One region of the Sporomusa termitida genome, then DNA from elsewhere that is predicted to be linked to it. Evidence: riboswitches for the same ligand, from Rfam matches in the RefSeq annotation. Region 1 holds a riboswitch; each other region holds the start of a gene.
The links. Region 1 has a riboswitch for molybdenum cofactor ahead of moaA (GTP 3',8-cyclase MoaA). Riboswitches for the same ligand answer to the same signal wherever they lie in the genome.
Positions count from the first base shown of each region.

Region 2: another riboswitch for molybdenum cofactor. It lies ahead of SPTER_RS09520 (hypothetical protein); the one in region 1 lies ahead of moaA (GTP 3',8-cyclase MoaA).
Region 3: another riboswitch for molybdenum cofactor. It lies ahead of SPTER_RS13835 (LysR family transcriptional regulator); the one in region 1 lies ahead of moaA (GTP 3',8-cyclase MoaA).

Region 1 is NZ_CP036259.1:3,191,154-3,195,590, reverse strand. It holds gene SPTER_RS15090 (MBL fold metallo-hydrolase) at 1-619, shown strand, start outside; gene SPTER_RS15085 (flavin reductase family protein) at 671-1,264, shown strand; molybdenum cofactor riboswitch at 1,284-1,413, shown strand; gene moaA (GTP 3',8-cyclase MoaA) at 1,549-2,529, shown strand; gene moaC (cyclic pyranopterin monophosphate synthase MoaC) at 2,526-3,044, shown strand; gene SPTER_RS15070 (MOSC domain-containing protein) at 3,127-3,561, shown strand; gene SPTER_RS15065 (molybdopterin-binding protein) at 3,598-4,437, shown strand, end outside.
Region 2 is NZ_CP036259.1:2,072,644-2,077,080, reverse strand. It holds gene SPTER_RS09535 (ABC transporter substrate-binding protein) at 1-22, opposite strand, end outside; gene SPTER_RS09530 (ATP-binding cassette domain-containing protein) at 50-1,060, opposite strand; gene SPTER_RS09525 (GTP-binding protein) at 1,087-1,773, opposite strand; molybdenum cofactor riboswitch at 2,141-2,262, shown strand; gene SPTER_RS09520 (hypothetical protein) at 2,376-4,049, shown strand; gene SPTER_RS09515 (TOBE domain-containing protein) at 4,405-4,437, shown strand, end outside.
Region 3 is NZ_CP036259.1:2,921,747-2,926,183, reverse strand. It holds gene SPTER_RS13840 (sodium:solute symporter family protein) at 210-1,703, shown strand; molybdenum cofactor riboswitch at 2,320-2,437, shown strand; gene SPTER_RS13835 (LysR family transcriptional regulator) at 2,616-3,602, shown strand; gene SPTER_RS25680 (methyl-accepting chemotaxis protein) at 3,902-4,437, shown strand, end outside.

The DNA of each region.
Region 1 (4,437 bases):
GGATGTAAGGCGGCAGCTGCTCAGGGAAGGTATTGACCGGATTGATTATGTTTTTCTGACCCACTGGCATTATGATCATTTTGGCGGCCTGGGCGAGCTGGAGTACTACGTAAAACTGGCAAGGCGGGAACCGGTGCCCCTGTTTTTGCCGCCTAGTGCCGGGAAGCAGTTTGCGGCAGCCTTCCCCAATCTGGCGGATGTTTTTGCCGTCAGGTCCTGGGCATTTGGCCGGCAATACCTTTTCGGCGCAGTGGGCCTAACGCCGCTGCCGGCCAATCACGGCATCGAAACGGCCGGCTTTTTGCTGGCCGCCGGGGCTGCCAGGCTGGCTTATTTCCCCGATACAGCCGGACTGCCGGCCCTAAGCGCACAACAGGTGACCGGTGTGGACTGGCTGATCTGTGATGCAACCTTCCATGGTGACAACTGGTACCCTGATGTGCACATGTCCCTGGAACAAGCCATTGCTCTTGGCCGGCAGGTCAACGCCAGGCAGACGGTGCCCACTCATCTGGCCATCCACTACAGCCGGCCGGTGACCGCCAGGGAGCTGCAGGCAGAGGTGGCGCCCTATGGTAATGTGGTGGTGGCTTATGACGGTATGCATATTACGCTGTAGCCGCAGCTGAAAAGCTTATGGCGGCAATACCACAAGGAAGCGGGAGAAACAATGAAAAAGTCGCTGGGAGCAAAAGTGGTGGCCATGCCTTCGCCGGTATGGATCGTGGGAACGTACGGCGATCATGGCCGGCCCAATATTATGACCGTTGCCTGGGGCGGAATATGCTGTTCAGTCCCGCCGTGTATTGCCATAGCTGTGCAGCAGTCACGGTTAACCCATAGCAATATTACCAAACGCAAGGCCTTTACGGTGAATGTCCCCTCCAGGCACCATCTGGCTGCGGCCGATTATGCCGGTATTGCCTCCGGCAAATACACCGATAAGTTTGCCGTTGCCGGTCTCACTCCTGTCAGGAGTGAACTGGTCGATGCGCCTTATATCGGGGAATTTTTGCTGGTGTTGGAGTGTAAGCTGCTGCATACGGTTGCGCTTGGCGGCCATACCCAGTTTATTGGGCAGATCCTGGATGCCAAAGCCGATGCGGCTGTGCTCCGTGATAATGAAAATCCGGCGATGGCGAGTGTTAGCCCGCTTATTAGCAGTGCCGCCGACCGAAAGTATTATGCACTGGGTGAGTGCTTGGGACAGACCTATCACATTGGCTTACAGCTTGTGGATCAAGAAGAAGGGAAGAATGTATAAGACTGGCCTGTAAATTCCATAACAATTGACACTCCGAGCTGCATGACCTAAAGATATCTATGGTCTGTCAGTCTGGACCTGGCGGTTCACGGGGCAGTGGAAGAAATTCCACTACCTCCCATTTGGGAAAGGAGGCGTTTCATGAGTTTGAGATAAAACTTCTGTGCGCTTGCGGCACAGAAGTTTTTGTTTGGTAATAACTTTAGCAAGCTGTTACGCGCCGGGCGGCTTGAAGCATACGCAGCAGCGCAATATTCATTTTACCAGGAAGGAAGTGAGTCTATATGCTTGACAGTTATGCCAGAGAGGTCGACTATTTGCGCGTTTCGGTCACGGACAGGTGCAATTTACGCTGTAAGTACTGCATGCCGGCTGAGGGAATAGAAAGTCTTGGGCATACGCAGATACTGGCCCTGGAGGAGATTGTCCGGCTGGTCCGGGTGGCGGCCCGGGTGGGAATTCGCAAGGTAAGGTTAACCGGCGGCGAGCCGCTGGTTCGTAGAAATATCACAGACCTTGTTGCGCAAATCGCGGCGATTCCGCAAATTACCGAGATCGCGCTGACAACAAACGGGGTACTATTTGCGGACCTGGCCGCAGAGCTTAAAGCTGCCGGGCTAACCAGGGTGAATTTCAGTCTGGACAGTCTTGAGCCGGACTGTTTCCACTATATTACCAGCCGGGGGAATTTGATTGATGTGACCGGGGCTATTGCCAAGGCGCTGGCGCTGGGGCTGGCCCCGGTAAAAATAAACACCGTGGTTATGAAAGGGATCAATGACCATGAAATCCTTGCTTTTGTCAGGCTGGCCAAAGAAATGCCGCTCCATGTGCGGTTTATCGAGTTTATGCCGGTCGGGGACCTGCCCTTTTATCAGACGGACCGGATGGTAAGTGTTAGTGAGATCAAAGCAATTATTGCCCAGCAGTATGATTTATACAGCGGCCCGGCCGTACAGGGGAATGGGCCTGCCAAATGTTACCAGATAAACGGCGGCCTTGGCAGTATTGGCTTTATCAGCGCGATGAGCGATCATTTTTGTTCCGAATGCAACCGGCTGCGCCTGACTGCCGATGGCAAGCTGCGGGGCTGCCTGTTCGGCAAACAGGAAATTAATTTGAAAATGGCTCTGCAAAACGGGGCCAGTGATGAGAAACTTGCCCACCTGTTCAGCAAAGCAATCAGGGAAAAGCCGCGCTGTCATCATATGTCTGAAGGCTGGGGCGCCGATAATAAACGCAAGATGTATCAAATAGGGGGATGATGATGGATTTTACCCATTTTAATACGGCTGGTTATGCCCGGATGGTGGATGTCAGTGAAAAAACAGATACTGTACGCATCGCCACCGCCCAGGCGGTTGTCCGCATGCAGCCTGCTACCCTGCAGACGATCCGAAACGGCGGCATCAAAAAAGGGGATGTTCTGGCGGTTGCCCAGGTTGCCGGCATCATGGGGGCCAAGCAGACTGCCGGTTTTATTCCCATGTGCCATCCTTTGATGCTCACGTCGGTAGATATCAGCTTTGCCATCAATGAACCGGACGCCAGCATCACCATTTGCTGCCAGGTAAAAACAACCGGGAAGACCGGCGTGGAGATGGAGGCTATCAGCGGCGCCTCGATTGCGGCCATGACGGTGTATGATATGACCAAGGCGATTGACCGCTGGATGGAAATCAGCGATATCCGGCTATTGGAAAAAAGCGGCGGGAAGAGCGGCCATGTCAAACGGGAACAGTTGGGAGAGGGGATACCATGTATAAAACAGCAATTCTGATTATGAGTGATAAAGGCGCCCGCGGTAAGCGGCATGATGAAAGCGGCCGGCCGGTACAAGCATCGCCGGGGAGGTCCCGGGAATGACGAAAGTACTGGCAATAAATAGCAGTAAGGAAAAAGGCCAGCCCAAGCAAGCGGTGGCGAAAGGCTACTTTGCGCTGAACTGGGGGCTGCAGGGCGATGCCCACGCCGGCGACTGGCACCGGCAGGTAAGCCTGCTTGGCAATGAAAGTATTGATAAAATCAGAAGACTGGGCCTTGACAATCTGGCCACAGGCAGCTTTGCCGAAAACATTACCACCGCCGGCATCGTTTTATTTACGCTCCCGGTCGGCAGCCGGCTCAGGGTAGGCGAAACCGTGCTGGAGGTGACACAAATTGGTAAAGAGTGCCATAAGGGTTGTGCCATCCGGGAAAAAACAGGCGATTGTGTCATGCCCCGGGAAGGGATTTTTGCCAGGGTAATTACCCCGGGCTGGATAAAACCGGGGGATGAAATAGTGAGGCTCGACTAAATACGGTGTTAAGCAACAACAGAGAGGGTTGGAGATATGCAGATAGTCAGAGTGGAAGAAGCCATCGGCAACGTGCTCTGCCATGACATTACCCAAATAGTGCCTGGTGAATTCAAGGGCCAGGCGTTTAAAAAAGGCCACATCATTACCGAACAGGATATACCCAGGCTTTTGCAGCTGGGGAAGGAGCATTTATATGTATGGGAGGTTAAGGAAGGATTCTTGCATGAAAATGACGCCGGCCTGCGTATTGCCCGGGCAATACAAGGGGTCGGGCTTGCTCTGACTGAGCCCCGGGAGGGTAAAGTCAGTCTTGTAGCCGAGTATGACGGCCTGTTCACGGTAAATGAAGAGTTTTTAACAAGCATCAATATGATTGAGGAGATTGTTGCCGCAACCCGGAACAACCACAGACCGGTAAAAAAAGGGGATATCGTTGCCGGTGTCCGGGTTATTCCTTTGCTGATTGAGGAAGCGAAAATCAAAACAGTGGAAGCGATTGGACAAGCCGCCGCGGTCACGGCCGTTTCCCCATATCGCGCCTGTAAGGTCGGTATTATTACGACCGGCAGCGAGGTTTATCATGGGCGTATTCAGGATAAGTTCGGACCGGTCGTAAAAGCCAAGGTGGAAGGCTACGGCTGTGAAGTAATGCAGCATATCCTTGTGCCTGATGACCGGGACCAAATCGCCCAGGCCGTGAGGGCCTTAATCGCTGACGGGGCTGATTTGATCCTGACAACCGGCGGCATGTCGGTTGACCCGGATGATGTCAGCCCCAGCGGGATCAGGAAGGCCGGTGCGGAAATTGTCACCTATGGCGCGCCTGTATTGCCGGGGTCAATGCTGATGGTGGCGTATTTGGGGCAGGTCCCT
Region 2 (4,437 bases), 1.1 Mb from region 1:
TGGTCAAATCGCTAAGTTCCAAACAGATCCCCCCTCACTTATGGTGTAATTATTTAATCGCAGCCGGAATGTCATTAATCAACTCACCCTGGCGCAATAATTCTCTAATGCCTGCCAGCTGACGGTCGATTTGTTCAAGCCGGATCAGGTTCTTTCGTTCTGCCGGCGTTGTTTCAATAATCTGATTTATGCCCCCGTTTTTTATAACAAGCCGTTTATCGCCCATGAGCGCCAGGATCGGGTCATGGGTAGCCATAAGCACAATCTTTTCCTTGTCAACAAGCAGCTGCAAGGCTTGCTTACGGTCAATCCCGGCATTCTCAATTTCATCAATCAGGATAATCGGCGACGAACTTAAGTATGCCGTATCAGCAATCATAAGCGCCCGCGATTGGCCGCCGCTCAGCGCAGTAACAGGTGTGTCCGGCTGAAAGGGTTCACCGGCCAGTCCGTTAGCCTTATCCACAATATGCTGGATAATGTCCCGGTCTTGTTCAACCATTCTGCTCTCGGCATGCATCCCGACAAACTCACGGACTGTCAGATCCATAATGAAATTCATATTTTGTGATAATTGCGCCACCAGCTTATGTTCAACGGCAAATCTCCTGGTCATGTCCGGAACTTGCCCATTGACCAGAATCTGGCGTTTGGTCGGCGTATCCCCTTGGGCAACCCATTCTATATCAGCCAGCAGCCTGCTTTTTCCCGAACCGGTTGGACCAACGATACAGATAATTTCACCAGCCCGGATCGTTAAGTCAATGTTTTCCGGGTTGCCGTTTTTATCAATGCCGCCGCAAATGGTTACCGTTGTGATCGTTTTTGCTTTTACTTTTAATTTTTCCATTTGGACCATAAAGGCACTAAACTGCGTTTTAAGTTCCTCATAGCCTAATCCCAAATCCTGCAGCTGGTCTTCAGTAAGGGTCTCAAAGTACAGCTGCACCGTCTGACCGTCATTCCGGTTGCCCGCCGGCAAAGACGAAAAAAAATCAAGCGCATGGGGATAATCAATAAATAACTGCCGCAAAGACAACGCCGCTAATACTTCCCACATAACCATCCGCCTTTCTGAGCATTGTTTTATAGCAAATCCATCTTGCGCACATTGCCCATTTGAAAATCCACACCCACTCGCGTTTGTCCCAAACAGTAGGAGCAAACGGCAGCAGGCATAGAAAAACGCAGACTGCAGCCACCTAACGAATCCCACGGAGCTGCCGTTTTAAATAAACGGCTCACTTCCTGAGCGCCCTGGCCGGTAATGCCATTAACATAAACAATGACCGCCCCGGGATTGGCCTGCTTGACGCGAAAGGCAAATACCTCCCGTTCCGCCTGCGAAACAATATCCCCTTTGGTGATTACGATAATATCAGCCAGTTTCAGCATCGGACCAATTTTGCGGGGTGTATTTACACCGCTAAGATTATCGATAATACACACAGCCATTACGCCGCGAATATGGGGCGAGCAGCGATTGCACAGACCGGCACTTTCAGTAATTAAAAGATCCAGGTTCTGTTTGATCCCCCACTCCAGACAGTCCTGGATATTTGTCACAAAAAAATGATCAGGGCATAAGTTGCCCGATAGTCCGGTCTTGACAAGGACATTGTTTTTTTCATATAGTTTCTGATCCTGGGTTGAGAGACAGTCAAATTTGATCACGCCGGTTTTTACACCGTCCCCCTGTAAGGCTTTAATAATGTTAAGAATTACTGATGTTTTGCCGGCCGAAGGCGGCCCGGCCACTGTGATTAGCTGCATAATATTCCCAATCTCCTATCAATAATATAACTGCCGCATCTCTGCTCCGGCAAATGTTTTATAACTCAAATTTAACACAAACTCGCAAAAATAACTACAATTAAGTCAATATGTAAATAATCAGTATTTGCATTATTTTTTTTTTTGCAATATAATAATACTATTCCCAACATAAACAAACTATATATTTATATTAACCTTGTTTATGTTTGTTTATATTCATTTTTGTTTATGGGGTTCTGAAAATCAGTTTATGTTTTATAATAACTCAATTCTGCGGGTAAATCAATTCTGTTAGACCTGCCACCAGTGGCCGTATTGTTAAATCCAGTTTCTTAATCCTCTAATAGCAATCACAAAAATGTAAATAATACATTGCTCCTTAGCCGAATTGCCTAACCCTTTTATGGCATGGCGCTCGGCCGACCGGTATAGCGGGAAACTGCTATGCTTCCCGTTTCTTTGGAAAGGATGCATTTTTTTGAGGCGGCGCAATCTCTGCGTCTATTTTGTGTTAAAACAAACCCCGCCAAAAATAATTGCCAGGCCTTCTCCAGGGAAGATTGGAAATTATTCTATGCAAAAGGTAGGGTGAGGCATATATGGGAACTTCAGCTTTTACGTTAATAATTGACGACATCGCAGTGGATACACTCCCGCTTTTCATTCAACTTGCTGCCGATACGGCTTCGGTTTATAAGGAAATCGATCTGCTCTATGAAACAGATAAGACCGGCTTTCAAAGCGCCGCCGCCCGCTCCTCTTATGCTAATCATGCCTTATTTACGACCGGCGGCATCGACCGGCAGATTTATGCTGCCAAATATTTGGGGATCATGCTTGCCGCAATAGAAGCGGGCCAAAACTCGCCCTTATTTAAAAAAGCGATCACCATTATGACCAAACGCTGGCATGTATTGTATTGCCACATCAGGGATTGTGAAACCTTTGATTTAGCCAAGGTGATTAAACCCCACTATTACTCCAAACCGGTAAAGGACAGCTATAAGCACAATCTGCTGACAGGGGCAGCCACCCGCTACATCCGGTCTTTTATCACCTTATACCCTTCCATTGACCTGCCGCTGCAAGCCACTTTGAAGTTTTCGCTGTTTATGGCCTGCGCTGTGGGCCGGCCGGTCATTGTATCAGATCCGGAACTTCTTTCAGTCATTCAAACAATCAGCAGTGCCTTAGACAATACCCGGGAAATCAGTTTATTAAAAAGCAGGTTAAATAAATCAGCAGTCAAAAAAATGGCCCGCTATCTAAAAAATGTCATTTATCAAAAGATATTTCAAAATTATCTCGACCCCTGGCAGGATGACCGCCTCCTGGAAGGGTTTGCCCACTGTAATGCTTATCTCTCGGCCGAAGAGGGTATTTCGCTGCTTTCGCCGACCTTGATTGCCCAGATCAAGGAGCGGGACGTTGAACTCCTCTGCCGCCTGTATATTGTAAAAATGGCTGCCGAAACCTTCCGCGCCGGTCAGGTAAAGAAAACGAAAGAAGAAATGGAATTAGATTGTGCTGAATTCGTCATGTTGGGTTTAAATCTGCTTGACTTTGTAAGAGAGTATAAAAAAGCTAAAAAGTATTATTTTGAACATAATGCTGCTTATCTGTACCCGGAAGTGGATAATCTAAAAAAACAGCTAAGTGATTACGAACTGGAAATCCGGCGGCTAAAAACAGATTTAACAGCCAAAAACAAATTATTGGCAGCCAAAGAAGAAGAAATTAACGACCTGGCTGTCAAGCAAGAATTTGTCCTTAATTCAATGTTCACGGAGAAAAAGCTGCCGCAAACCAGCTGTCAGCCTCAACAGAATGTACTTAACGGCCAAGTCAGCAATGTCAGGGCAATGCCAGCCGGCAACCTTACAGCAATATCCGAGCAGCTCCCTGACTCAGAGTCTGCTATAAAACTGCTGGCCACTGTGCAGGCACTGGTTATCGGCGGTGCCGATAGCTGGCAGGCAAAATTGAAAGCCAAGCTGCCTCATTTTACCTATCTGGCCGGCGATGCCGCCGGTTTTGATGAAGCCCTGCTTCTTCATGCCGATATTGTTTTTGCCAATGTGCGCTGTAAATTTAGTCACGGTTGCTTCTATAAGATGATCAAGCTGGTCCGCCAGCATGAAAAACAATTGGTATTCCTGTCTAAAACAAATATTCCCCTGACAATCCGGCAAATGGCAAATGCCGCCGGCCCTCCTGCCCCTGACAGCAATACCCTTGAATACAGCGCGATCGGCTGTGCGGTTGAATTATAAATTTAAGGGCATAATAAAGAAACTACCTGATTGGGTAGTTTTTTTATTATGCCTGCTATAATCAACCGCAGTTGTTTAGGGTTAGGTTATGTTTAAATGCCAAGTCTGATCCCCGCCTTGATCAGCGCCTTGACCTGTATAAAGCATTATACCCGACAACATAAACTAACCAAACTCAACTTATTGTTATCATATTGTTAGATATTCATCGTATTCAAGAGATATATTGCAGTATAGCTAGATATATTTATATTTCGGATGAATTTGACGAAATATATCAGTATTTATTGATTTTTATTATATAATATGCTATATTGTAACTAAGCAAATTACCAAATAAAGGAGTGACAGAGCTATGAAAATCAGTGGCAGAAACAAACTGGAAGCA
Region 3 (4,437 bases), 270 kb from region 1:
GCTAAAACCGGATTTCTGGCTTGGCACATGAATTGCAATAGAAAAAAATGAATATTCGCATATTTTAATAACGGTAAATTTAAGGCCGGAGGGGAGGCGCCAGGCAGGGAGAGCAGCATTATTTGCCGGCAAGGGCATTGGGGGGAATAAATAAAAGATAATGATTAGGACGTTGATAATATTTATCAAAAAAGGAGGAGCTTATTAATATGTGGGGACCGTTAATCATTGCTATTTTGTATTTTGTCATTTTAATTGGTTTGGCGAATTATTTTCTCCATAGCCGCATCAAGAACATGGTTGATTTTTCAATGGGGGGGCAGTCGCTAACCTGGGGGTTGGTTACTTTAGCGTTAGCGCTTATCCCGCATGGCTCCGGACACACAATGTCATTATGGGAGTCGTCCTCGGTAATGGGAGCGGCGGTGCTTTGGTGGCCGATAATCGTTGGCGGGGCCTTTATCCCGATCATGATGTTCTGGACCGGGCCGTGGGTGCGCAATTTAAAAGTAGAAACAATTCCCGAGGCTATGGGGCTTCTCTATGGGCACAAAATGCGTTTTTTACATTGTAGCATACAGATTGGCACCTGGACCGCGATTGCTATGGCTGAAACGCTGGCTACAGCCGGCGCTATTTACGGCTTATGTGCCGGAGTACTTCCGTATCAGCCCTGGTGCATTATATTAGCTTTTCTGTTAATGATTGGGTACATTATCTTTGGCGGGGTATTAGAATTGGTATGGATAAGTACGATCAACGTCATAGTAATGACGGTCGGCTCCTATCTTGCCTTGTTTTTTCTGGGAACGTGGCTTGCTGCTAATGTTGGCGGCTGGGAAGGTATACTCGCCACCTATGCGCAAGTCGATCAATTATGGAAATTTGATTTATTTAACTTCTCACCGGAAACTTTATTCCAGGTCATAATACCGGTAGCTGTATTGCATATCTGTGCAGGTGGTGTTGCTCAGGGGATGTATATACCGCTCTTATCGGCAAGAACAGATGAAGACTGCCGGAAAGGCTTCTGGATTTGCAGCTTGACCAATGTTCTTACCTGTTTTCCGTGGGTGGTTATAGCGCTGTGTGGTATGGCAATTCCGGCGTTTGCCGCTATCGGCCCTAAACTGATTGTCATGGAAGTTGCCTTAAAAACGATGCCGCAGTGGGTTTATGCCTTGCTCATGGTTAGCTTACTCACATCCGTATTGTCAACAGGCAGTGCTATTATCATGGGGAACGCAACCGTATTTGTTAACGACATTCTCAAAGGCGCTTGTAACCCGGCAATGTCTGATAGCACCAGGCTTAAGCTGATGCGGCCGATGATTCTGGTGTGTGGCCTGCTGGCCGCTGTTCCCGCAATGATTGCCCCCATTTTATTTCCCGTTTTCTTGTGGGCATTTTCCTTTGGCATCCCGTTGTTCCTGATATTTCTATTTGGCTTGATCTGGAAGACCAGTAAGCCGGCTGCCTGGATAACGGTTATTGTTACCTATATTGTGAACTTTTGGTGGACCTTTGCTACCCCGGCCTGGGCATCCGGACCATGGGCCTTGAATATGTACCCGGTAACTTTGTGTTCAGTTGTGTTAGGATTTATTTTATTTGCTGCTCTCCCTGGTGAACCGGGGATGCTGCGAAGAACCAATACTGCCGCTGTTGCTTATGCTTCAGCAGAGCATCCTAACATGAAATAACTAAATTGGAGGGAAGAAATATGTGGGTTTTACAGTTATTTATTCAAGAGCTAGTACTAACGCTGGCAATAGCTTTTATCTTTTATGGTGCATGGCGATTCGCCAATCCAGGGAAAAAATGGTAAAGGAGGAAGGCGAATGAGTGTCGACCTTGGTGTTGCTTCTTATCTTTGTGGCCTAATGCTGATTCTCGGTCTTATTTGCACAGTTGGGCAAATGAGACAAAACTCAAAAAAATAATGTAAGCTCCTTCTCTCTCCGGCTGGAAAGGCTATTGACGGACATCCCTGGTGCTGCTGTTGGCACAGCAGCACCAGGGATGTCTTCCTTTTTTACTCTGTATGGTTATAATAGTATAACTTTCGGCAGACACCTCCGCGACTTGCGGGTCCTTTGGCTTAGCGGCAACAGTACAACGTAAATGTAACTGATGAAACCTAATTAACCTTAGCAACTAAATCCTTCTATGTTTGCTTATGTTAGCGATGGTGATTGACAGTGCTTGGTAGATGTATTAAGATAGTTGTAATCACAGGCATCTGTTTGTTCTGGCATATATTGGTCATGTCCGTTTTGCCTTGTGCTATCATTGCAGAAATAATGCTTCGATAAACTGAATTAGATACTACTCCTTAGCCGATTTACCTAACCCCTTTGGCATGGTAGCCGGCCGACCGGTATAGTGGGAAACTGCTATGCTTCCCTATTTGGAAAGGAGTGCAAGAAAAAAAGGTCAGCGCAACTTACGCGTCTATTTTGGGTTGCCTGTGTTGTGTTGACTTAGAATTATTGCCAAGTCCTTTTCTAAAAATAGAAGGCCTTGGTATATTTTTTTACATTATCAGAAAGTATATCCTTTCTCTTTTCGTATTAAAACACGTTGCATATGAGAGGCGGGTGAGGGGCAAAAAGATGGATATTCAAAAATTGAAGTACTTTATTTCGGTGGCGGAATGTTTGAATTTTACCGATGCTGCTGTGCAGGCCGGTGTTACGCAATCGGCAATAAGCCAGCAGATTTCAGAATTGGAAAAAAAATTAAATGTACAATTGATAATCCGGAATAAACGCCCGTTGGAGCTAACCTGGGCGGGGAAAGTATTGTTAAAAGAGGCTTATGCTTTACTGGCTGTGTCTAATGAAATAGCAAGTAAGATTGAGCAAGCAGTTAAGGGAATTTCCGGATTTTTGAAAATAGGTTTTTTAGGCGGCGTTGAGAAAGCGATCCTGCCTCAGGCAATTAGAGAATTTCATCAAAAATACTCTAATATTCATATTACACTGCAGCAGTACAATTGGATGAAGATTAATGAAGCGCTGATGCGGGGAGCATTAGATGTTGGCTTTACGCTATCCTGTCAATTACATAGTTTTCCTGATCTTGTTGGTCACAGACTGTTAAGTGATGTGTTTTGCGTGGCCGTTAATCGCCAGCACGTATTGGCAAAAAAAGAGAAAATTGATATATCAGAGCTTACTAATGAACCGTTCGTCATGTTCAATCAGCAAGCAGATTGTCTGCTGCATGATTTAACTTATCGAATATGTGGTGAAAGTGGCTTTACTCCCAATGTAGCTAACTACAGTCAGGACTTAGCTTCGTTGTTATTTATGGTTGAAGCCGGTGTGGGGGTGATGGTAGTTCCGGGCCCTGTTCGTGAAGTCGCCGGCCCTGAAATCTGCATTATTGAACTCAGTTATCCGCAACGATGCTTTGATGTAATGCTTGCTTGGAATCGAAAGCATTTAAACCCGGCAATTCCATTTTTTGTTAAATGCTTTTCCGGTTCCCATGCAGCCTTAACAGGTAATACAGAAATGGGCAGCTCTCACGAGCTGCGGCAATATAATTGTTATGGTAAACAAGAAGTTGTCGGTTGTTTGTCATCAGGCCTGTAAGGCGATTGTTAAATAAAAGCAGCAAAAACGAAGAGCAGCCTGCTATATGCGGGGCTGCTCTTCGTTTTTTAGTATTTTTGTGCTGCCGGCGGAGACCAAACTTGATTTGGCACGTTTATTGCTTATAAATAGAGGCATAGGGGCTGAAATAAACTCCGGCATTGATATGCAGAATTCACCAATTTATATTTGAGTTAAAGCCACCAACGCTTTGTTTACTCAGGACAATGCTCAGCTGTGGCTGCTGCCGGGATTAAACAGCTCCCTATATACTAGCGCAAAAGAGGGAAGTATTGATTATGGATAAAACATTAGAATCACTTATTTTATGTATGCCTATTATACAAACGGTGCTGCCGTTTGACTCAATGGTCGTTATTGCTGATAGAGACACCTTTCTCTACTATCGGCCAGGCAAAAAGATGCAGCACGAGTCACCTGTCGGTAAAGCTGTGAGCAAAGGCGATGGCATGTGGGAAGCCATAACCAGTAAAATTACGCAGGATATTGTAGTGTCTAAAGACGTATGGGGCTTTCCGTTCCGGAGCATTAGTGTGCCTGTCATTAATGAAACCCGTGAAATCGTCGGCGCAATAGGGTTGGCGTGTAGTTTAGAAACCCAGGAAATTCTGCATGCGGTTGCCCAAACCATCGCGGCAGCATCTGAGCAGGTGGCGGCATCAAGTCAGGAACTGGCAGCTAATGCGGCCTTGCTTAATAAGCGATTAGAACTGCTCGGGGTCACCGGGCAATCTATGGTACATAATATTGGCAAGTCAGACGCTATCCTTATGTTCATTAGAGATATAGCAGCAAATACAAATTTGCTGGGATT